Regions from separate parts of the Sedimentibacter sp. zth1 genome, predicted to be linked through region 1. Evidence: riboswitches for the same ligand, from Rfam matches in the RefSeq annotation. Region 1 holds a riboswitch; each other region holds the start of a gene.
The links. Region 1 has a riboswitch for cobalamin ahead of JYG23_RS11765 (ABC transporter substrate-binding protein). Riboswitches for the same ligand answer to the same signal wherever they lie in the genome.
Positions count from the first base shown of each region.

Region 2: it holds a riboswitch for cobalamin, as region 1 does, so the genes downstream of both, JYG23_RS00870 (ABC transporter substrate-binding protein) here and JYG23_RS11765 (ABC transporter substrate-binding protein) in region 1, are expected to answer to the same signal.
Region 3: it holds a riboswitch for cobalamin, as region 1 does, so the genes downstream of both, JYG23_RS09105 (S-layer homology domain-containing protein) here and JYG23_RS11765 (ABC transporter substrate-binding protein) in region 1, are expected to answer to the same signal.

Region 1 is NZ_CP071445.1:2,452,326-2,460,218, reverse strand. It holds gene JYG23_RS11780 (cobyrinate a,c-diamide synthase) at 1-443, opposite strand, end outside; gene JYG23_RS11775 (ABC transporter ATP-binding protein) at 433-1,572, opposite strand; gene JYG23_RS11770 (iron ABC transporter permease) at 1,576-2,589, opposite strand; gene JYG23_RS11765 (ABC transporter substrate-binding protein) at 2,599-3,810, opposite strand; cobalamin riboswitch at 3,994-4,200, opposite strand; gene cobJ (precorrin-3B C(17)-methyltransferase) at 4,247-4,981, opposite strand; gene JYG23_RS11755 (hypothetical protein) at 5,095-5,658, opposite strand; fluoride riboswitch at 5,830-5,901, shown strand; gene JYG23_RS11750 (cation:proton antiporter) at 6,008-7,183, shown strand; gene JYG23_RS11745 (ABC transporter ATP-binding protein) at 7,258-7,893, opposite strand, start outside.
Region 2 is NZ_CP071445.1:164,480-172,372, reverse strand. It holds gene JYG23_RS00895 (patatin-like phospholipase family protein) at 1-779, opposite strand, end outside; gene JYG23_RS00890 (ACT domain-containing protein) at 796-1,233, opposite strand; gene JYG23_RS00885 (1-deoxy-D-xylulose-5-phosphate reductoisomerase) at 1,401-2,573, shown strand; gene JYG23_RS00880 (ABC transporter ATP-binding protein) at 2,650-3,894, opposite strand; gene JYG23_RS00875 (iron ABC transporter permease) at 3,906-4,934, opposite strand; gene JYG23_RS00870 (ABC transporter substrate-binding protein) at 5,062-6,021, opposite strand; cobalamin riboswitch at 6,110-6,285, opposite strand; gene JYG23_RS00865 (folylpolyglutamate synthase/dihydrofolate synthase family protein) at 6,492-7,799, shown strand.
Region 3 is NZ_CP071445.1:1,853,043-1,860,935, reverse strand. It holds gene JYG23_RS09110 (immunoglobulin-like domain-containing protein) at 1-5,041, shown strand, start outside; cobalamin riboswitch at 5,190-5,370, shown strand; gene JYG23_RS09105 (S-layer homology domain-containing protein) at 5,589-7,196, shown strand; gene JYG23_RS09100 (DUF4430 domain-containing protein) at 7,212-7,862, shown strand.

The DNA.
Region 1 (7,893 bases):
TTGTTATTTTTCTTGTATTCAACAAATCCCTTCAGCGTTGCTGCTATAGATGTTGCCATTCCTTTACAATTAATAATCAATATAACTGGAGTATTGGTTATGTTTGAAACCTCATATGTAGATGATTTTGTTGTATTAAGCCCAGCTCCATCATAAAAACCCATAACCCCTTCTATCACGGCTATTTCAGAATCATTGCTATTCTTTGCCAATAAATATTTTATTGAGTTTTCATCACAAAAGAACGAGTCCAGATTTGAACTTTTTGCTCCAATTATTTCTCCATGAAACATAGGGTCTATATAATCAGGCCCACATTTAAAAGATGACACCTTTAGTTTTCGATTTACAAGTGCTTGCAATAATGCAACAGTTACAGTAGTTTTACCGCAATTACTTGATGTACCGGCAATCATAATTCTTGGTATATTATTATTTTTCATTAAGATATTCTACCACCTTTTCAACATCATAAAATATTGGGATTCTATTTTGTTTAGCAATTTCAATAAGCTCTTGATTAAATTGATTATATAGACCAATATGTGCCCCAACGTCTACTAATACTGTGCTCTTAACAACAGCTTGTTTCGCCTCATTTATCAATTCTTTTGATACTGGTTCAAATGCCTTTGAAGAATATATTTTTTTAGCTAAAGATTTTGCTACTTGAAAATCCACATCGTTTTCGTAAAGTATACCTGTATTAAACGATATACGTTTTTTTTGTAATTCTCTATAATATAATATACCCTTACCCTCTCCACCTACAATAAAAACGTTTTTATCACTTGTTATTTTAGGTAATTCAACACTTCCAAACAACATATTATATGAACTATTATCTAATCCATACAATTCATTTATTATTTCTTCTTTAAATATATCTTTGGGTGTACCAAATCTAGATATTTTATCACCTTTTACACACGCTACTTTATCCGATATTTTCGGTGCTAAATCTATTTCATGCAATGACATTATAATGGTAATATTTTTTTCGCGCGACATATTTCTTAATATATCTAGCAAATCTATTTTATGCTTTATATCCAAATATGATGTAGGTTCATCAAGAACTATAATTTCAGGTTCTTGACATATTGCTCTAGCAAGCATAATACGCTGTCTCTGACCATCACTTATTGATAAAAAATCTCTATCTTTTAAATCAAGCGCATGCACCTTTTTCAATGAATCACATACAATTTCATCATCTTGTTTTGTTAATTTACCAAAATAATTCGTATACGGATAACGTCCTGACGCAACAATATCTTCACATGTCATCATTTCAGGTCTTATTTTATCTGTTAAAACTACAGCCACTTTTGTAGCTAAGTCTTTATTAGTCATATTATTTAAGCTATTTTTATCTATGTATACAATTCCTTTTATTGTTGACAAATGCTTTGTTATACTTTTTAAAATAGTAGATTTTCCAGAACCATTAGGTCCTATAAGTGTTAATATCTCGCCTTTTTTTATTTTTATATTAATATTATTAATTAAAGGTATATTATTATAACCAACACATAAATCTTCTGTCCTAAAAAAATAATTTTCAGTCATATATTACACTCTCCTTTGTCTACTAAGCATTAGCCATATAACTACTGGTGCTCCAAAAACTGCTGTAACTGTACCTATTGCTAAATCCACCGGTGCAAATGCACTTCTTGCTATTAAATCACAAAACATACAAAATACTGCACCGCATAAAAAAGATGCTGGTATGATAACAATTGGCTTAGTAGTTTTACACATCATTTTGGTTATATGTGGAACTGCTATTCCTACAAATGATATAGGACCGGCAAATGCTGTAACACATGCTGACATAATACTTGATAATATAATTAGTATAACCCTTAAACTTTTTATGTTAATACCTATGCTTTGAGCATAGCCCTCTCCTAATTGGAACGCACCAATTGGCTTTGAATATATCATTGCTAATATCAATGATATTGCTACTACTATAGATGCTACTTTTAAATTGTCCCAATTCATTCCCGAAAAGCTACCCATAGCCCAATGAGTTAAATTAGCTATATCTGATTCTACTGCAAACGTTATAAAAAAATTAGTTACAGCAGAACAAATATATCCAATCATTATTCCAACAACTAAAAGCATTGACATGTTCCGAACCTTTTTAGAAAAAAGTAGTACAAAAAGCATTGACAGCATAGAACCAGCAAATGATGCTACTACTGTCATTGTAAGAGAAATACTATTTACATACTGAAGCATTATAAGCATAACAAAACCTACAAACATTTTTGCTCCCGAAGAAATTCCAAGCACAAATGGTCCTGCAATTGGATTTCTGAAAAATGTTTGTAGCATAAATCCTGAAACAGATAAAGCACCCCCAAGAACTGCTGCTCCGAGCAGTCTTGGGAGTCTTATACTCCATATTATTTTACTTTCAATTGAACCTTCATTAGCACGAAACAATATAATTTTAACTATTTCTGATGGTGATATATTTACACTTCCTGTGTTAACATTCATAACTATTGCAACAAAAAATAATATAGCTAAAAGTATAAATACTATCTGATAACGTACAACTGATTTCATATTGTCAACCTATTGCAATCTAAATAAATATGTTAATTCATTTACAGAATTATCATCTATTGATAGCATTTCATTTATATCTTTAATCATATAACCTAACACATTTGAAATTTGGAAGTAATTTGGTGTTGTACACCATACGTTTCCTTCTTTTACAGCTTTAAAGTCACTAAACAATTCATTTTTTGCTATAAAATCATCTACTGTTTCTGGTTTTCCGCCTAAACTCCAAATATATATAATATTGTCTGCATCTTTTGCTGTTGCATAAAATTCTTCAAATTCCATCTTTTGAGCTCCAGTTTTATCTGGTTCCATATCAGCAAATATATATTTACCTCCTGCTAACTCAACCATTTTTGCCATATAATCTCCACCCCTACGAGCATAAAGAGTTCCCTTTGAAGTTATATAGAAAACTGCTGTTGTTTCAGGATCTTCTGTTTCTAAATCTAAATTTTCAACATATGCAACTTGTTCTTTGAAATGTTTTTCAGCTATTTCTTCGCAATCTAATAATGCACCATATAATTTTACCCATTCTACTCTTGCCATTGGATGCTCTTCATATGTAGCTTGGTCTAGTAAATATGGTATTTTTAATTCATCTAATTTTTCTGCAACCTCTGGCACTCTTAAAAGCATTGTTGAAAATACTGCAAATGGAGGTTGTTTAGCTGTTATCATTTCATAGTCTGGTGCTTTATACGAACCAATGTATTCAATTTTGCCATCATCAATTGCTTTTCCAATTTCATCTATGTACCAAGACGATCTTTTTGTAGTAACTAAAGATACTTTGTCTAATTTATCAAGACCATTTATAAGTGACATAGTTGGTGTAGATGATATCAACATATTATCTAAAGGCATTTGTAATGTTACAACACCTTCTTCTATATCTGCTGGCACATTCATACCCTCTGGTATAGTTAAAAACTGTCTTCCATCACAAACCTTTATAAGCTTGTAACCACCCTTATAGTAATCTACTGAAAAGTTTTTAGCATAAACTAGTTCCATCGAATGATCAAAAACTAATTTTCCATTATAATCTTCTTCTTTTCCATCATTATTAGTTTTAGAATTATTGTTTTCATTACTTACATTATTTGATGCATCGTTATTTGCATCCTCATTTTTAGTGCATCCTGTAAATGCTACCAATAGTAGTGTTATTAACAAAAATACTACTGCTAATTTTAAACTTTTTTTCTTCATTTTAATCTCCTTATGTATTATAGTTTAATATTATCAGTTTAAATTCCCATTGAGTAAGGATAAAAATAAAAAAACTTCTATTTCAAAAGAAATGGAAGTTCAAATGTATCTGTTATATTTTGTACATACTAAAAAATATTAATATTTACAATAACGGACCTTTCTTCCCTCTTCCCGGAATACTTAAAACCGACAAAACATGGTAGGTCTCCTGACTTATGATATAGATACTAATGTATCACTAAAGAGTGCCTTCTCAGGTTTTTAACCCAATGACTTATTACTCTTTTTTCGTCAATTACAGTAGTGGAAGCTGCTTCGGAATCTAACCGAATTCCCTTAAATATTAAAGATGTCGTTCTTTAAAAAACCATATTTTATTTTTTATTTATTTACTGAATGAATATACCACAAAAACATTTTTATGTCAATATATCTATCTTTTGTTTGAGTTATACCCCCTTGGAGTAACCATTTTACCATTAATTACTTTAGTTTGACTATTTCCTACAAAAACAGTTGTAAACATATCTACATTAACATTTCTTAGCTCTTTCAATGATACAATTGTGCTTTTCTCTCCATCTCTACCAATATTTTTAACAAATCCACACACTGTTTCTTCCGATTTATATTTTAACATAATATCACATGCCTCTTGCAAGTAGCTTGATCTTTTTTTGCTTGATGGATTATAAATACAAATAACAAAATCAGCAATTGAAGCACATTCTATTCTTTTATATATTAGTTGTTTAGGAGTAAGTAAATCGCTCAGGCTAATTACAGCAAAATCATGCGTCAAAGGTGCTCCCAAAACAGCTCCTCCACTTAGCGCAGCTGTTACTCCTGATATAACTTCTATATCAATATCACCCTTTTCTCCTACAAGCTCATATATCAAGCTTGCCATACCATAAACACCACTATCACCACTACATACCATGGAAACTATGTTGTTTTCTTCAGCCTTTTCTATAGCCCACCTACATCTATCTATTTCCTTCATCATTGGAGTTTCATAAAATTGTTTATGACCAAAATATGGTTTCAATAAACCTGTATAAACAGTATATCCAACTATAATATCACTATTTTCCAATGCATCTTTTGCCTGAATAGTCATGTTTTCATAACCACCCGCTCCAAAACCTACAACATATAATTTCATTGCTTATCTCCTATTTTATTAAAATAAAAAAAGCTATAACCTAAAAGTTATAGCTTGTATATTTACGGTAAATATTAGCATATTGTTTATACAAAGTCAACATTAGTGGAAAGCTAGATACCTCTTTTGTCAAAAGCTGCAAAATATATAGATGCTAAAAGTCCACCCATTACATCTGTTATTAAGTCACTCATAGTATCATTAACTAATGTCGTAGCAACACGTTGAGTATCAATAGAAAGTATATTGTCTACTGCAAATTCATATATCTCCCAAACTACCCCTCCAATACATGCGAATCCAAGTAAAAAGAAAAATCTAATAGTAGGATTTGTTTTTTTACCTTTTAAGAGACTGTTTAATAATGAATTACCTACAATAGCAAGTATAATTCCTGAAAATACATGCATCAATAAATCCCACCATGAAATAACATCATAAAAATTAAACATTACTCCAATAACCACTGCAAATATACAGAAAATGCTATATAGGGAAACTAAGTCATCACTAATAACTTTTCTATTTCTATTTATGTAATCTATGATATATGTAGATAAAAATATTGCAAGACCACCCGCTATGCCAATCCAATTTCTAATAATCAAGCTATAGATAAAAGCAATTCCAATTCCTATCCTTAAAGCCCACTTTGAATAATAAGCAAAATTTTTCATACGCCCTCCTAAATATTGTTATTTTATCTTTAGTATTACATTTTTGTTCTTATTTTATTCATATTTATATTATGCAATAATTAATAATATAAATATATTATAATTTTATTAAATTTATATTAATATTAAATTACTCTTGACTAATTTGTTTACTTTTGCTATTCTAAATGAGTGTTTGATGGGAATGAAGTTCTCCCTTGGAATATCCAAAACTGCTTAACCGCTGATGACTTCTGCAATTATTATTGTAGAAATTATCAGCTTTTTTTATATACTAGGAGTTGCGTAGCAACTTTTTTATATAATTTCACAATAAAACATATACTATATTAGACAAAGGAGAATTTAAATGCTTTACAGTTTAGCTTTGATTTTTTTACTCGGTTTAATTTTTTCAGCTTTATTTAAGAAAATTAATCTTCCTAGTTTGCTTGGAATGATTTTGGTAGGTATACTGATTGGTCCTTATGGCTTTAACTTGTTGGATAATTCTATACTTTCTATATCTGCACAACTTAGAAAATTTGCTTTGATAATTATTCTTACTCGTGCAGGTTTAACCTTAAATATCTCAGATTTAAAAAAGGTAGGTAGGCCAGCAATTCTAATGTCTTTTTTACCTGCTTCTTTTGAAATTTTAGGTATAATTATAATTGCCCCTATACTCTTGGGCGTAGAGTTAAAAGAGGCAGCCCTGATAGGTACTGTTGTTGCTGCAGTTTCTCCAGCAGTTGTTGTTCCAAGGATGATAAAATTTATTGACACCCGTTGGGGAACAAATAAAAGTATACCTCAACTAATCATTGCTAGTTCTTCAATGGATGATGTGTTTGTTATTGTTTTATTTACTGCTCTTTCTTCAATAGTAGGAGGCAAAGCTGTTAGTGCTAGTGTCCTTTTTCAAATACCTATCTCAATAGCACTTGGCATAGTATTAGGAATAGTAGCAGGATTTATTCTTTATTCATTGTTCAAAAAAATAAATATGAACGAAATAGTGAAAGTGCTTATTGTACTAAGCGTTTCATTTCTACTTGTAGAGTTAGAAAACAGATTAAATGGTATTGTTCCAGTTTCAGGACTATTAGCTATAATGAGTATGGGTATAACAATTAATTACAAGCAACCAATACTCTCAAAAAAACTATGCTCACAATACAATAACCTATGGATAGCTGGTCAAATACTTCTATTTGTCCTTGTAGGCGCATGTGTAAATGTAAAATATGCTATGTCAGCAAGCTTTTATGGAATAATCATCGTATTATTTGCACTTGTATTTAGGATTGTTGGAGTTTCTTTATGTCTAATTAAAACTAATTTAACTTTTAAAGAACGTGTATTTTGTATGATTGCATATACACCTAAAGCTACAGTGCAAGCTGCAATTGGTGCTGTTCCACTAGCTATGGGACTAGATTGTGGGCAAATTGTATTAACTATGGCTGTAATTTCTATTCTAATAACAGCGCCACTTGGTGCAATAGCTATTGATAAGAGCTATAAAAAACTACTTACCAAGTAAAAGATAAATACAAAAAAGCAAACTAAGTAGTTAAGTTAGTTTGCTTTTTAGAATATCTATTTCAAAAATATTTACTATACATAATACTGTGCCTGTGCCATATACATTTCTTCATAAAGTCCATGCTCATTAACTAATTCATCATGATTGCCGTATTCAACTATTTCTCCGTTCTTAAATACTGCTATGTTATCACAAAACTTACAGCTAGATAATCTGTGAGAAATATATATTGCTGTCTTTCCACCAACTAGCTCATTAAACTTGCTATATATCTCAAATTCTGCAAATGGATCTAAAGCTGCTGTCGGTTCATCCAGTACAACAATTGGAGCATTTTTATATATTGCTCTTGCTATAGCAAGCTTCTGTGACTGTCCGCCTGAGAGCTCTATTCCAGACTTATCAAATATCTTATAAACAGTAGTGTATATACCTTTGCTCAATTTATTTAAGTCATTGCCCAAACCAGCTTTTTCTATAACGCCTTTTATTTCTTTATCATCTATGTTATCCCAACCTAATAATCCTACATTTTCCTTCAATGTAAAAGCAAAAAGCTTAAAATCTTGAAATACAACAGATAATAGGTCCATGTATTCATCGTAATCATATTTTTGTATATTTACGCCATTTAGTAAAATTTCTCCTTCAGTTACTTCATATAATCTGCATAGAAGCTTAATAAATGTTGTTTTACCAGCTCCATT
Region 2 (7,893 bases), 850 kb from region 1:
TAACCCTTGAGCTGTTTAAATACCTTCATAGCATCATAATATCCTAAAGATATATTGGTTTTTGCTTTAAGTACGTCAAAATCTAAAATTCCGCCTAAATCCTCAACAGGTTGAATATATATAACATTTATTTCATCAGTATTCACTTTTTTGACTCTTCCAATTCCATATGTTCTGACTGCAATAAAATTCTTATATCCTTTTTTTTGCAAAACCCCAAATGGCAAATTATCATATGCTCCACCATCTAAAAAGAATTTTCCATCAACTTTTTGCATTTTAAATACTGGTAAATTAGAACTTGCAAGTATATAGTCAATGAGTTTACCCTTTGGAATATTTTCCTTCAAAATTTCTATAGGTTGCTTATCGGTTAAAGAAATTGTAACAATTCCAAAATCAAGTTTTGAATTTCTAACCTTTTCTTCATCTATGAAGCTACTTACTAGCTTTCTAATTTTTGATGTATCCAAGCCTTTGTTAGTTATTATATTCTTGGACAAATTAACAAAATATGATAAACTTATGTCAGCAAAATTTTTACTTTTTACATTTTCTATTTGTTCTTTATTAAATCCGAAAAGAGATTCTAAATCAATTTCATTCCAAATATCAACTAATTTATCATAATCTCCTTGAACAATAGCAGCACCGTTCAATGCTCCAATTGAGGTTCCTGCAACACCGTCTATTTTTATCCCTAAATCAAGCAAAGCCTTATATGCACCTACATGATATGCGCCCTTTGCTCCTCCACCTTCTAAAACAAGACCATACATTTAATATACTCCTTTATTATTCTATAGATAGTAGCTTAACACCATTTACATCATCTTTTTCTTCTATCTTGCTAATTAAATCATCTATTGAAATCAAAATGTCAGACATATCAATGGATATATTAACAGAAGCTTTACCATTGATTGGTATATTTTGATTCATAGTCAAAATATTCGCCTTTACAGTTGACAATAAATTTAAGACTTCAGACAAAACACCGCTTCTATGAGTAAGCATCAAAGCAATAACAGCTTTTCTTCCCATAGAATTTTCAGATGGTGAAAAAACGTAATCCTTATATTTATAATACGTACTTCTACTTATTCCAACTTTTTTTACTGACTCGCTTACACTCTTTACAGTTCCATCATTTATATAATTTCTAGCCTCTATCACCTTATCAAAAACATCTGGTAAAATTTCTTTATTTACAATTAAATATTTTTTTAACATTGAATTTTCTCCCCCAATAATGTAAAAGCTTTTATATATTATACATAATTTTATATGAATAATACAAGTTTTTTAACTAAAAATTGATTTCAAAGAAACATTATAGTATAATAATGTGGTGTATACACAAAAAATAAATAGAAATCAGCAAAGAGGTGCATAAAAATATGATTAGTATTAGCATTTTGGGTTCGACAGGCTCTATAGGTACACAGACATTAGATGTAGTTAGAGACAACCTGGACAAAGTAAAGGTATGTGCTATTTCAGGTAATAGCAATATTGAATTATTGAAAAAGCAAATTCTAGAGTTTAACCCTGAAGTATGTTCAGTTATGAATGGGATAAATGCTATAAAGCTAAGAAACATATTGCCTAAATTTTGTAAAACTGAAATTGTAACTGGTATGGATGGATTGATAAGTGTAGCAACACATTCTCAAGCACATATTATTGTTACTGGCATATCAGGTATGATTGGTCTTAGACCAACAATAGAAGCTATAAAACTAGGTAAAACTATCGCTTTAGCCAACAAAGAAACACTTGTTACGGGTGGAGAGTATATCATGCACTTAGCTAAGAAATACAAAGCTACAATTTTACCTGTTGATAGCGAACATAGTGCTATATTTCAAGCATTACAAGGAAACAAGCATGAAAGCATCAACAAACTTATATTAACAGCATCAGGAGGACCTTTTTTAGGTAAAAGTGAAAAAGAACTAGAAAATGTAACATTAGATGACGCACTTAACCACCCAACTTGGAAAATGGGTAGAAAAATAACTATAGATTCAGCCACTTTGATGAATAAAGGATTAGAAGTAATTGAAGCAAAATATTTATTTAATATTCCTGAAGAAAAAATTGAAGTAGTGGTTCATCCACAAAGTATAATACATTCTGCTGTTGAATATTGTGACCACTCGACTTTAGCACAAATGGGTTTACAAAATATGAGAATTCCAATTCAATATGCTCTTTTTTATCCTAAAAGGATAAAAAATAATTATGAAACATTATCACTTAGCAAAATAAAAAACTTAACCTTTGAAGAACCTGATAAAAAAACATTTAGGTGTTTAGATCTTGCTTATTATGCACTAAAGATAGGAGGAACACTTCCTACAATTTTAAACGCGAGCAATGAACTTGTAGTTAATCTATTTTTAGAAGGGAAGGTTAAATTTTTGGATATTCCTAAAATAATAGAAGTTCTTATGACAAAACATTCTGTAAAAAAAGTTGAATCAATTAACGATATTCTTGATGCAGAATTATGGTCAAAAATACAAATAGAAAACAAACAAGGTGTATTAAGTGGTTTGATTAACTAAATTTCAGTTTTTAAGACATAGACAATAAAAAACTAATAATCATTTTATTTTAATTGGATTATTAGTTTTTTTGTTTCTAATTCTTTTCTTCTACTAAATTGAATAGCTCTTTTAAATTCATTGCAACGCAAACATTTTTTTTGCTTTTTATTTTTCCAAGTATTTCTTCACATTTTCCGTTTACAAAATCTCTTTTGCTATTATATAAAATTATAATTTTTTTATCATCTAAATAGCTTAAAATTTCTATATTCTCAAAATTACCTTCACCTATTGCAACATCCGTTAAAATTACTATGTCGCTTTTTTTTATTAATTCTCTATTTTTTTCTATACTCTCTTTACTAAATGATGTAAAAGGTAGTTCTTTAACATATCTAATACTTAAATTTTTACATATTTCTAAATCGCTGTCTCCATCATTTAAAACACCACAGCTAACATTATATCTTTCAGAATAAAGCTTTTGAATTATATATTCTCCTGTTCCTCCACCGCAGATGACGTGAATATTTTTATTCTTATCGTCCTTAGCCCTTCTAGCTCTAAGAGCAACGACTTCCTTACAAGACAAAAGTTTATTTTCTCTAACAAGCATTTCCATATCATATACTTGCCTCAATACACTTTCATCTATTATATCATCTGGCGTGCCTATTTTTACAATACCTTCGTCACTCAGCAAAACAATTTTATCACTAAATCTACTAGATAAATTTAAATCATGCATAATAGTTAAAACTGTCAAATTATCCTCTCTATTAAGAGAATATATTAATTCTATTATATCTAACTGATGATGTATATCAAGATTTGATGTAGCTTCATCCAATACCAAAATACTAGTTTGCTGTGCAAGTGCCCTTGCTATAATGACTCTTTGCTTTTCACCACCACTAAGTTCATTAAAATTTTTGTCCTTCAAGTAAAATGTAGATGTTTTAATCAATGCATCTTGTATAATTTTTTTATCGTCGTATTGTGATTTACCAAATTTTTTAGTGTATGGATTTCTTCCCATTGCAACAATATCGTACACATTAAAATTAAAGCTTATATTGTACTCCTGAGGAACAAACCCAATCATACATGCTTTTTCTTTGTGTGAAATATTTTTTATACTTTTATGATTAATTAAAATGTCACCAGACTCAATGTCTATATTTTTCATAATACTTTTAAGTATTGTAGATTTTCCAGCTCCGTTTGGCCCAATTATGGTGCAAAATTCGCCTTTTTGTACATCAAAGCTAATATTATTCAAAACTGTTGTAGTACCATATTTTACTGATATATTTTTAACTTCAATAACATTTTCCACTTTTTACACCTCTAAAATAATTCTCTTTTTTTACTTCTAAGTAAATAAACAAAAAAAGGACCGCCAAGTATTGCAGTAACTAAACCAACAGGTATTTCTTGTGAGAAGACACTTCTTGCAAGAGTATCACAAATAACCATCAGTATTGCTCCAAAAATAAATGATAGTGGAAATAACTTTTTATGGTCAGGTCCAATAATCATTCTAGTTATATGAGGAATTATAAGTCCTACAAATCCAATTATACCAGATATAGAAACTACAAATGCTGTAACTATAGTACTTGTTACTAATAAAATCAATTTAACCTTTTCAACATTCACTCCTAAATTGCTTGCTGTTTCTTCGCCAAGTAAAATTAAATTTAAGTCTTTTGAATAATAAAATAATATTGCAAATCCTATAAGTACATAAGGCAAAATTGTTACTAGCTGTGACCAACCTTTACCAGAAAAAGAACCCATAGTCCAAAAGTATATTTTACTCAAATCATCACCTGCAAAAATCATTATCAAAGATGTAAAGGCTGTTAAAAAGTTTCCTACTGCAATACCACTTAAAAGCAAAGTAGTTATTGGCACTTTTTTACCAATTCTTGAAATAGAATATACCAAGAACATAACACCAACAGCACATGAAAAAGCTAATATAGTTATTATTGATAATCCAAAGAATTTAAATGTTATGTGCGATGCTATACCGATAGCTGCACCAAAAGCAGCACCCGATGATACACCAATAACATATGGATCTGCCATAGGATTTTTTAAAAGTCCTTGGTATGTAACACCAGCTATAGATAAGGCACCACCCACTATTAACGATACCAAAATCCTTGGAAATCTAACCTTCCATATTATTGTTATAGTAGAAGATTTCATATCTACTAAGTTTTTTTCAAGACCTAAAATTTTATTTATTATAATTTTAAATGAATCTCCAATACTTATATTTGCAGCACCAATACAGCTACAAATTAATACTGTTAAAAATAATACTACAATCGATATCAGAATAATTAATTTAGTATTTTTTTTCATTTTATCACGTCCCACTTATATTATATAAGCAATTTGCTAAAATTTAAATATATCTCTTCTTAAAAAAAAATTAAACTTATTAGCTTGGAATAGGGAGTTTAATAATTAGCTAATAAGTTAATTTATTTTATTTAAATGCTTCTGGATGAATTGCTTTTGCAACTAATTCTAATGCTTCCACAATTCTTGGTCCTGGTCTTGATGATATATCTTGATCTAAAAGATATATTTGATTATTCTTTATTGCATCTATTTCTTCAAATGCAACTCTTCCTTTTATATCATCAACTGTTTTAAATCCATCATCAGCTGATAAATATACTTGTGGATTTTCCTCTATTAATTTTTCTAAACTAAATTCTGCATATGCTGATTCAGCATCATGTGCAATATTTTCACAATTTGCTAAAGTAATTAAATCATCAATAAAACTTCCAGGCCCTGCAGTTTGAAGTGGATCATTCCAAACCTCATAAAAAGCAGTTTTTGAATCTTCACCTTTAATTTTGTCTAATATTTCTTTTTCCTTATCCTTCATCGCACTTACAAGTTCTATAGCTTTGTCCTTTGCATCTAGCATATTTCCGATAAATTCAATCTTTTTAAAAGTATCCTCATATCCTTTTGCATTTACTATAACAACTTGAATACCCGCGTCTTTTAATGTTTTTAAATCATCGTCTTTAATTTTATCAGAGATAAACAAATCAACATCTAGCTCTAATAATTTTTCAATATTCGGTCCAGTGTATCCACCAATAACTTGTTTGTTTTTTGTATCTTCTGGATAATTACAGTATTCAGTAACTCCAACTAATAAGTTATCTTTGCCAATCGCATATATTGTTTCTGTAATAGATGGAGCACCAGATGCGATTTTTTCTGGAGCCTTTTCAAGGGTTACCTCATTGTCTAAATCATCTTTAAATGTTAATGGATAAACACTTTTACTTTCTTCACCTACATTGTTAGTTTGATCGTTATTTTGATTTTCACTACCATTGTCATTTGTTTTCGTACAAGCAGCAAATGTTATAATCATACATACTGCTAATAAAATACATAAAACTTTTTTTGTAATTTTCATAATATACCTTCCTCTAAAAAAATAATCCTAACCTTGTTGGGTTAGGATAAAAGTACACAATTATACTATCATCACACCTTCCCACCGAAGGCTAATTCTCATTATAGGTAGGTCTCCTGGCTCGCGGATCATCCTCATTTTACCCTTCCCATTTTCAAAACAGTGGTTTGTAAAATTTGTACTCACTTACAGTAGCGGGGGCTGCAATGGCATTTACCATTTTCCCTATTATGTTTTATAAACACCTATAATTATTTAATTCACGTAAAGCATACCATATATATATTTATTTTGCAAGTAGTATATTTTATAAAACTAAATACAATATATTTCATCTATTTGTATTATAATTATAAATTTTATTTTTGAATTATTTATTTTATCTACTATAAATTATATTGCAAAAACAAATAAAATGCACTATTATAATAATTGTTACGATTTAATTATATTATAAGGAAGGTACTAAAATGAATTACGAAGAATCTTTAAAATATATAAGTGATACATACAAATTCGGTTCAAAACTTGGTCTTGAAAATATTAAAAGACTTACTGAATTATTAGGAAATCCTCAAGATAAATATAAAATAATACACGTTGCAGGCACAAACGGAAAAGGTTCTACTTGCAATATGATACATAATGTTTTAGTTAAGAGTGGTTATAAAGTTGGATTATTTATAAGTCCATTTTTGCAAGAGTTTACAGAAAGAATACAAATAAACAACAAACAAATAAATAGAGATTCATTGGCAAAAATAACTACTCTTATAAAAGACAAAATTGATATCATGCTTTCTGAGGGCTATAATCATCCTACAGAATTTGAAGTTGTTACTGCCATAGGATTTAAATATTTTGAAGAACAAAACATTGATTTTTTAGTATTAGAGGTTGGACTTGGTGGTAGATTTGATGCTACAAATGTAGTCAAATCATCTTTAATTTCTGTTATCACATCTATAAGCTATGACCATACTGAATATTTAGGTGATACACTAGAAAAAATTGCATTTGAAAAAGCTGGAATAATAAAAGAAAATAGCAAAGTAGTTGTTTATCCTCAGGGTAAAAATGTTGTTGATGTAGTTAAGGAACAAGCAAGAAAAAAACATTCTAATATATATGAATTAGACTCAAATAACATAAAAATATTAGATTCTACCATAGAAGGTCAAACACTAAACTACATAGATAAAAGAATTTTCAACTTAGATAATTTTAAAATTAATATGCTTGGTGAACATCAGGCTTATAACTGCCTCACAGTTTTAAAAGTTTTAGAGCTTCTAAAACAAGAAGGCTTCATTATAACTGAAAAAAGCGTAAAAGAAGGTCTGCTCAACTCTAAATTTGCCGGAAGATTTGAAATTATAAGAAAAAAGCCCACAATTATACTAGATGGTGGACATAATATCAATGGTGTTGAATATTTTCAAAAGGCTATAAAAAGATATTTTAAGGATAAAAAAATTATTTTGTTTTATGGAATGTTAAAGGATAAGCATCCAATTGATGTAATTGATTACTTGCTTGATATTTCAGAACAAATTTATACACTTACTCCAAATAATCCTGCTAGAGCAATGGATTGCAAAGATTTAAGGGATTTAATTGTCAAAAGAGGTACTAAAACAAAGGTAACTGCAATAGAAAAATATGAAGAAATATTACCTATTATTGATAAGATAGACAAGGACGATATTATTGCATGTGTAGGTTCATTGTACATGATTGGCGATATTCGTACTTTATTGCAAAATAACAATAGATAGAAAATGTGCTATTGCAAAACTAAAATATATAGTTTAGCAATAGCTATTCTTTTTTGTATTAATTTTCAAAAAAAGAAAGTTGCAAAACTATTTC
Region 3 (7,893 bases), 600 kb from region 1:
AGAGCTTAGTGTTAATAGCAGTAAAATAACTAGTGGAAGTACTAAAGATATAGCTTTAACAAATGGCTGTGGAACAATTAAAATAGAAGTTGAAGATGGAAAAAAATATAGTTATTCTACACCAAAAGCTAAAAGCGTTTATAAAATTGTAGTTGTAAGTAAAAAATATTTAGAAGATGAAATAGCTTTACTTCCAACAACAGATGAGAATATTTTATTAGAACAGGGAAAAATAGAAAGTCTTAATAATATTTACAGTACTTTAAGTGAAAACGGAAAAAGTAAAATTGTAAATGGAAATAAAATTGTAGAGATTTATGAAAAATTAGAAAAGTTTTTAAAGGAAAAAGAAGAAAAAGAAGTAAAAGTTAAATTAAATAGTTATATTGATACTAATTATGTTACAAATGATAAGTTTATTACTTTAAGTTATGATGATAATGATAAAAATTCTATAACTGAAGATTTTAAATTAAAAAAAGAAGGTTATAGTAGTAATTATACAACTGAGTGGAGTAGTAAAAGTAGTTTAGTATCATTTGATGTAAATACTTATAATATAGGAGCTGAGGTTAATAGACCTTCATTTGAAGATGGTGATAAAAAAATAGCTATAACTCTCAAGCTTATTGATGATGATACAGATATTTTTGTGACAAGAGATTTTGAGGTTGCTATAAAAGCCTTAGATAAATCTTCTAGTGATGCACTAAAGAAAGAGCTTCAAGGAGCTTTAGATGCGTGTTATCTTGAAAATAAAGATGAAACAGTATTTGATGCACAATCTGTAAAAATGCCATTCAAATTAGAAGGAAAAGATACAAGTTATAATTGGAAGTTTACAAGTACAGATGAAGAAATTGTAAAGCCATCTTTATATAAATATTCTGAAAGTATAGTATCAAGACCTTCATTTGAAGATGGAAATAAGGAAGTAACTATTACTTTATCAATATCTAAAGATGGAAGTAGCATGGTTTTATCAAAATTATTTAAGCTTAATGTTATAGCATTAACAAAAGAAGAAACAGAACTTACAAATGCAGATTTCAAGAAAGCACTTGAACAATGCACAATTATAGATGCAGCAGGTGGAAGTTTTGATATTAATAATATTAAAAATAAAAAATTAAAGCTTAATCTTCCAGAAGATAGAAAAGTGAAAGGTACTTGGGAAGTAGACACTGGTATAAATGTGAGTGGCGGGACTGCATTTAAAATAGCAACTGTAAAACGTCCATCAATGGGAGAAGAAGATATACCAGTTATATTTACATTGACATTATCACATGTTGAATCTGGAAAGGTGCTTGTAAAGACATTCAGTGGTACAATTAAAGCTGAAACAGAAGCAGATAGAGAAAATGAGCTTTTAATGTTAAAAAAAGCATCTGAAAAAATTGGCGAATTTATCAAAGGTGAAAATACATCTTTAGATGCTGTTATGGTAAATATGAAAAGACCGGATAGTGTAGCATATTTATCAGATGGTAGCTTTTTATTCAATGAAAATGGATTCAATATGCCAGTTGACATTAGTTTTAATGGTTTATATTATGGAGAATCATCAAAATATTTAAGTTCAAATTTATCATTAAAAAAACGCCCTGATTTTGGTAGTGAAAATGTTAAAGTAAATATTACAGCAGTTTTAGAAAGTAATAATTACGGATATCCATATATTAAATATGAATACCCAATGGAAATAACAATAAAGGCGTATACTAATTTATTGAATAGTATTAATATTGATGGAGTTGAATTAAAAGTTCCAAGTAATGAGGATATAGTTGAGGCTGAAATATTAGATACTAAAGAAGAAATTTCTTTGAGTGCAATTCTTGTAGATCCTACAGCTACAATGAAATTAAACGGTGAAGTTTTAGAAAATAAAGAAGAAAAAACTATATCAGTTATAGATAATGAACAAGTACAAATAACAACAAATGTTAATGATAATGAAAAAACCTATACAATTAAGTTTGTTAAAGTAAAACAAGAGGAAGTAACAGTTGAATGGCCGTCATTTAGAGGAACATTAAACAATATGGCTATTGTCAATTGCAATACACCAAGAGTTTCAGGTGAAGCAAATTTGGAATGGTCAAGTAAGTTGACAAGTAATTGGACTGAAAATTCTAGCAACATTATTATTGCAGAAGATTTTATATGGGTTGTAATAAAAAATGAATTAGTTAAGTTTGATAAAGACGGTAATATAATAGAAAAAATTTCATTATCGTCAAATGCAGCATACAATACTTATATTACATACGGCGATAGAACAGTATTTGTTGCATTTGAAAATGGTATAGTAGAAGCAGTAGATACAGTTTCTATGAAATCAAAATGGGTAAGCAAAGCAGTTGCAGATGGACATGATGTAGCAACACCTATTTTATACAATGAAGGATATGTATACGCGGGTACTTCAGAAGATAGGGAATGTACAAATGGATATTACTTCTGTATATCAGCAGAGGATGGAAGCTTGAAGTGGAAAAATCAAAGTGAAGGCAAAGGATATTATTGGGCGGGCGCACTAGCAGTATCAGATGCTATTGTATATGGAAATGATGATGGATTATTATTGTCAGTGAATGCTCTAACAGGAGAGACAATAGATAGCTATCAAGCAGATGGAGCTATACGCTCATGCGTTTCTACTACTAATGGTACACTTTATTTTACTACTAAAAATGGAAAGCTTTACTCAATAAAAATAAATAATGATGGATTATTTGATGAGAGCACTGCAAAATCAAGTAAAATATCAATAAATGCTACACAAAGCACAAGTACACCAGTTGTATTTAATGACAGAGTGTATGTAGGAGCAGTAAATGCTGACAATACGGGTGCTATAGGTGTATTAAACGCAACATCATTAGAGCCAATATATGAAGCTGAATTACCAGCGAATGTGCAATCTTCAGCGCTTTTGACAACAGCATATGATGAAGCAGATAATGAAAAAATATATGTTTATTTTACATATAATAAAACTCCAGGTGGCATAGTAGTTCTTGAAGATTTTGAAGGTAATAAAACTCCAATAATCAGTGAATTATATATTCCAGAAAAAGAGAAACAGAATTATTGTATAAGTAGTATAATTTCAGATTCAAATGGAACAATGTACTACAAAAATGACTCTGGTTATATGTTTGCAATTGACAAAAAAGATGCAGAAGGTAGTCCTGTAAACTTTATTGTTAATCCAAGTGATGCAATAGTAGTTTTGAAAAACAGTAATGAAGAAAAAATAAATGAGATAACAAAAAATACATTTGATTTAAAAGCTGGAATATACAACTATGTAGCCTCAAAAGAGGGTTATAAGGATGCATTGGGAAGCTTTGAAATTATTGAAGAAGATAGCATTTCACATAGCATTAAGAATGTATTTGTAGTATTGAGTAAAGATGATACTGAAAAACCAACACCGACAGAAGAAATAACAGTTACATTTACATTAATAGGTGATAAAAAGCATAAATCTGGACAGCAATGCTCAAAAGAAATATGGATACCACAAAAGACATACAAAGTTCCAAAAGATTCAACAGTAAAATACTTGACAGATAAAATATTGATTGAAGAAAATATACCATTTACAACAAAAGATAATGGAACATACATATCATCAATAAATGGACTTGCTGAATTTGATAATGGAAAGAATTCAGGATGGTTGTATTCGATAAATGGAACACATGAAAATATAGATGGATATTCAATACAAATATTAAAAGATGGTGATGCTATAGTATGGCATTATACAAGTGAATATACACAAGAAGAAGGCATGGATAGTTGGGTTGAAGACAGTAGTTCAACTACAATAACAGAGGCAACAGTAATCGAAGAAACAGCTAACGTTACAGCAACAACACAAGCAGAAGTAGACAATGATGGAAAAGCAACAGCAACATTAACAGAAAAAGAATTAACAGAAGCTATAACTAGTGTTGTAGAAGCAGCTAAAAAAGCAGGTGAAAATACAAAAACAGTAGTAACAATAGATGCTAAATCTGATTCGAAAGCTAAAGAAGTAGAAGCTAAGTTGCCAGTAAAAGCACTAAAAGAAGCAGAAAAGCAAAATGTAGATGAAATAAAGATATCATCTCAATTAGCAGAAATAACATTAAATAAAGAAACATTAAAATCAATATTGAATCAGTCGAAATCATCAGAGATATCAATTAGTGTAGCGAATGTTGAAAAAGAAACATTAAAAGAAGTAGCAAAAACTATAGTAGGAGATAGACCAGTATTTGATTTTAACATATCATCAGGAAATAAAAAAATATCAAGATTTGATGATTATGAGATAAAATTAGGAATTCCATATATTCTAAAAGCCAATGAAAATCCAGAAAAAATAGTTATTCACTATATAGATGATAATGGAAATATTCAAACAATTAGAGATTGTAAATATGATAGCAAAACAAAAACAGTTAAATTTGAAACAGAACATTTATCATATTATGCTGTTGGATATGAGCCATTTGAGGATATAGCAAATCATTGGGCGAAGGAAGCAATAAACTATGTTTATTCTAAAGGTTTGTTCAATGGATCAACAGATGATGAATTTAGTCCTAATCAGTCAATGACAAGAGGAATGTTTGTAACAGTTTTAGGAAGATTAGCAGAGGCTGATACAAGTTATACAGCAACAGGATTTAGCGATGTATCACAAAATGAATACTATGCACCATATATTAGATGGGCATTAGATAATAAGTTGGTTAGTGGAAAGAGTAGTAATACATTTGCACCAAATAAAGATATAACTAGAGAAGAAATGTCTGTTATATTAGCAAACTATGTTGAAATGCTTAGCAAAGATGTAACACAGGAACCAAAAGATTTTGCAGATGAAAAAGAAATAAGTTCTTGGGCAGAAGATAGTGTTAAATTAATACAATCCTTAGGATTAATACAAGGAAAAGATGGAAATAAATTTGATCCTAAGTCAACAGCAACAAGAGCAGAAGTAGCTGTAATTTTTCAAAGACTTACAACTAAATAGTAAATAGATTTTTAAAAGTAATGTTGGGATATTTATTATCTTGACATTATTTTTTATGTATTAAGAAAATTCTACAAATCTATGACTTGACTATTAATATATGTACATATATAATGTAATGGTAGGATTTTAAGTAAATATATAACAATTAAATATCTATTATATAGGTTTGAATACAAATTACGTATTCAATTAAATGGAAAGAGGTGAAAATCCTCTGCGAGCCGGTCACTGTAATGCTAAATTAATTTTGTAATTCTATTGCTAAGCAATAAGATGGAGAAATTAATAAAGCTAAGTCAGACACAGCCTAATAATTTTGATACATACTCTATTTTCCATGGACTAAAATAGATTATAATAGCGAGTATTAAACAGCTGTTTTTATAAGTAAATGGAAAACAGCTGTTTTTTTTGTGAATAAACAGATTTGTGTTTTAGTTGTATCATAAAAAAGTTGCTACGTAACTCCGCGTATATAAAAAAGATAGGTAAACTATCACATAAAAAATAAAAGAGAAAGAAAATAAAAAATGGAGGAATGAAGATGAAAATCATAAAAAAAATATTGAGTATTATGCTGATGTTAAGCATAGTAATAAGCTCATTATTGCCTATATATGCAGTGCAGATAAAGGAACCTTCTGTTGAATTAGATAAAGTCATAGAGAATACTGCTAAATATGTGCTTGATTGTGCTAAAAAACTTAAAAATGATGAAACACTTGGAGAATGGACAATAATATCATTAATTAGAGCTGGAATAGAAGTTCCAGAGAAATATTATGATGATTACTATAATAACTTAGTTAAACAACTTGAAGAAAATGATGGTATCTTGCATAAAAGAAAGTATACAGAATATTCAAGAGCTGTGTTAACTCTTACTGCTCTTGGCAAAGATCCTACAAATGTTGGAGGATACGATTTGACTGAAAAATTGGCTGAATTTGATAACCTTGTATGGCAAGGTATAAATGGAGCTGTGTGGGGACTTATTGCGTTAGATAGTGGAAATTATGATGTTACAAATACAGGCAATATAAAAAATGTGACTACAAGGCAAAAACTTGTAGATCATATACTAAGCAAGGAAATAAATGGTGGAGGATGGTCTATGGGAGAGAGCAATCCAGATACCGATGTTACTGCTATGGTTCTTCAATCTCTTGCGAATTATGTTGACCAAGAAAAAGTAAAAGATGCTGTAGATAGAGGTTTAGTTGTTTTATCTAACAAAATGAATAATGATGGTGGATTTGAAAGTTGGGGAAATAAAAACTCTGAAAGTGCAGATCAAGTTTTGGTAGCACTTTGTAAACTTAATATAGATCCTAAAATTGACGATAGATTTGTAAAGAAAAACGGAAGTTGGGTGGTATCAAATATCATAGATGATTTTTATATACCTGAAACAGGAGGATTTAAGCATGTAAAAGAATATGGTATTGATGGCATGGCTACAGATCAAGGTATGTATGCGATGGTTGCCTACAGTCGTTTTTTAAAAGGACAGACATCGTTGTATGATATGAGTGATGTCGAAAAAAAATACGAAGAAAAAGTATTACCTAAAAAAAATACAGAACCAAAGATTGAATATAAAAATAAATTTACAGATATAGATAGTAGTTCAGAGAAGGAAGCAATTATTGGGCTTAATGCTAAAGGAATAGTTAATGGCTTTAATGAAAATACATTTAATCCAAAGGGTTATGTTACGAGAGCTCAATTAGCAACAATGCTAGCTAAAGCTTTATGTCTTGAAGAAATTGAAATTGAAACCTTTGAAGACGTAAAAGATTCTGATTGGTTTTCAGGATACGTTGGAGCAGCACATCAGATGGGAATAATAAACGGATATTCTGATAAAGTATTTAAACCTAATAATAATGTTACAAGACAAGATGCTGCACTTATGATTGCAAGAACAGCAGAAATTTTAGGAAAAAATATGTCTATGGAAAACTATGAAATAATAAATATAATGTGCCAATTTACAGACTACATAAAATGTGCTGACTGGACTATTGAGTCTGTTGCAGCGTGTGTAAAATATGGATATATTCCTGATGATGAAATGGAGATTTATCCTGAAAGAAATGCTACTAGAGAAGAAATAGCAGGAATGATATTTAGAATGATTGAAAATTAATAGGTGAGAATATAAATGAAAAATAAAAAAATATGGATAGGTATTATATGTGCTTTTTTAATCATATGTATAGCATGTATGTTTCAAGTTATTAAAGAAAACAAGCAGGAAAATGAAAGAAAAATTGTTATTAATGAAAAAACAGGTATGGATGAATATAACACATCTCCTGTTCCAGAAGGTAAGCCCGCTCCTGTTGAGTGGCAAGATGCAGTTATAAATGCAGATAAAAAATTGAAATGTACTTTATCTGTATCGTGTGAAACTATACTTGATAACAAAGATAAGTTAAATCCTGATAAAACAGATATTGTTCCTGACGATGGGATAATATTTCCTTCAACTGAAGTAGTATTTTACGAAGGAGAATCTGTTTTCAACATCCTTTTAAGAGAAATGAAAAGAAACAAAATTCATATGGAGTTTGTAATGACACCAATATATAATTCAAATTATATAGAGGGAATAGCAAATCTTTATGAATTTGACTGTGGAGAATTAAGTGGATGGATATATAAAGTAAATGGATGGGTTCCAAACTATGGATGTAGCAGATATGTATTAAAAGACGGAGATATAGTTGAATGGGTATATACTTGTGACTTGGGTAGGGATGTAGGAGCTGAATTTATAAAACCAGATAAGTCTGAAAAATCTGAAGAGTAATTTAATAAACAAAATAAATAATATGAGGAGA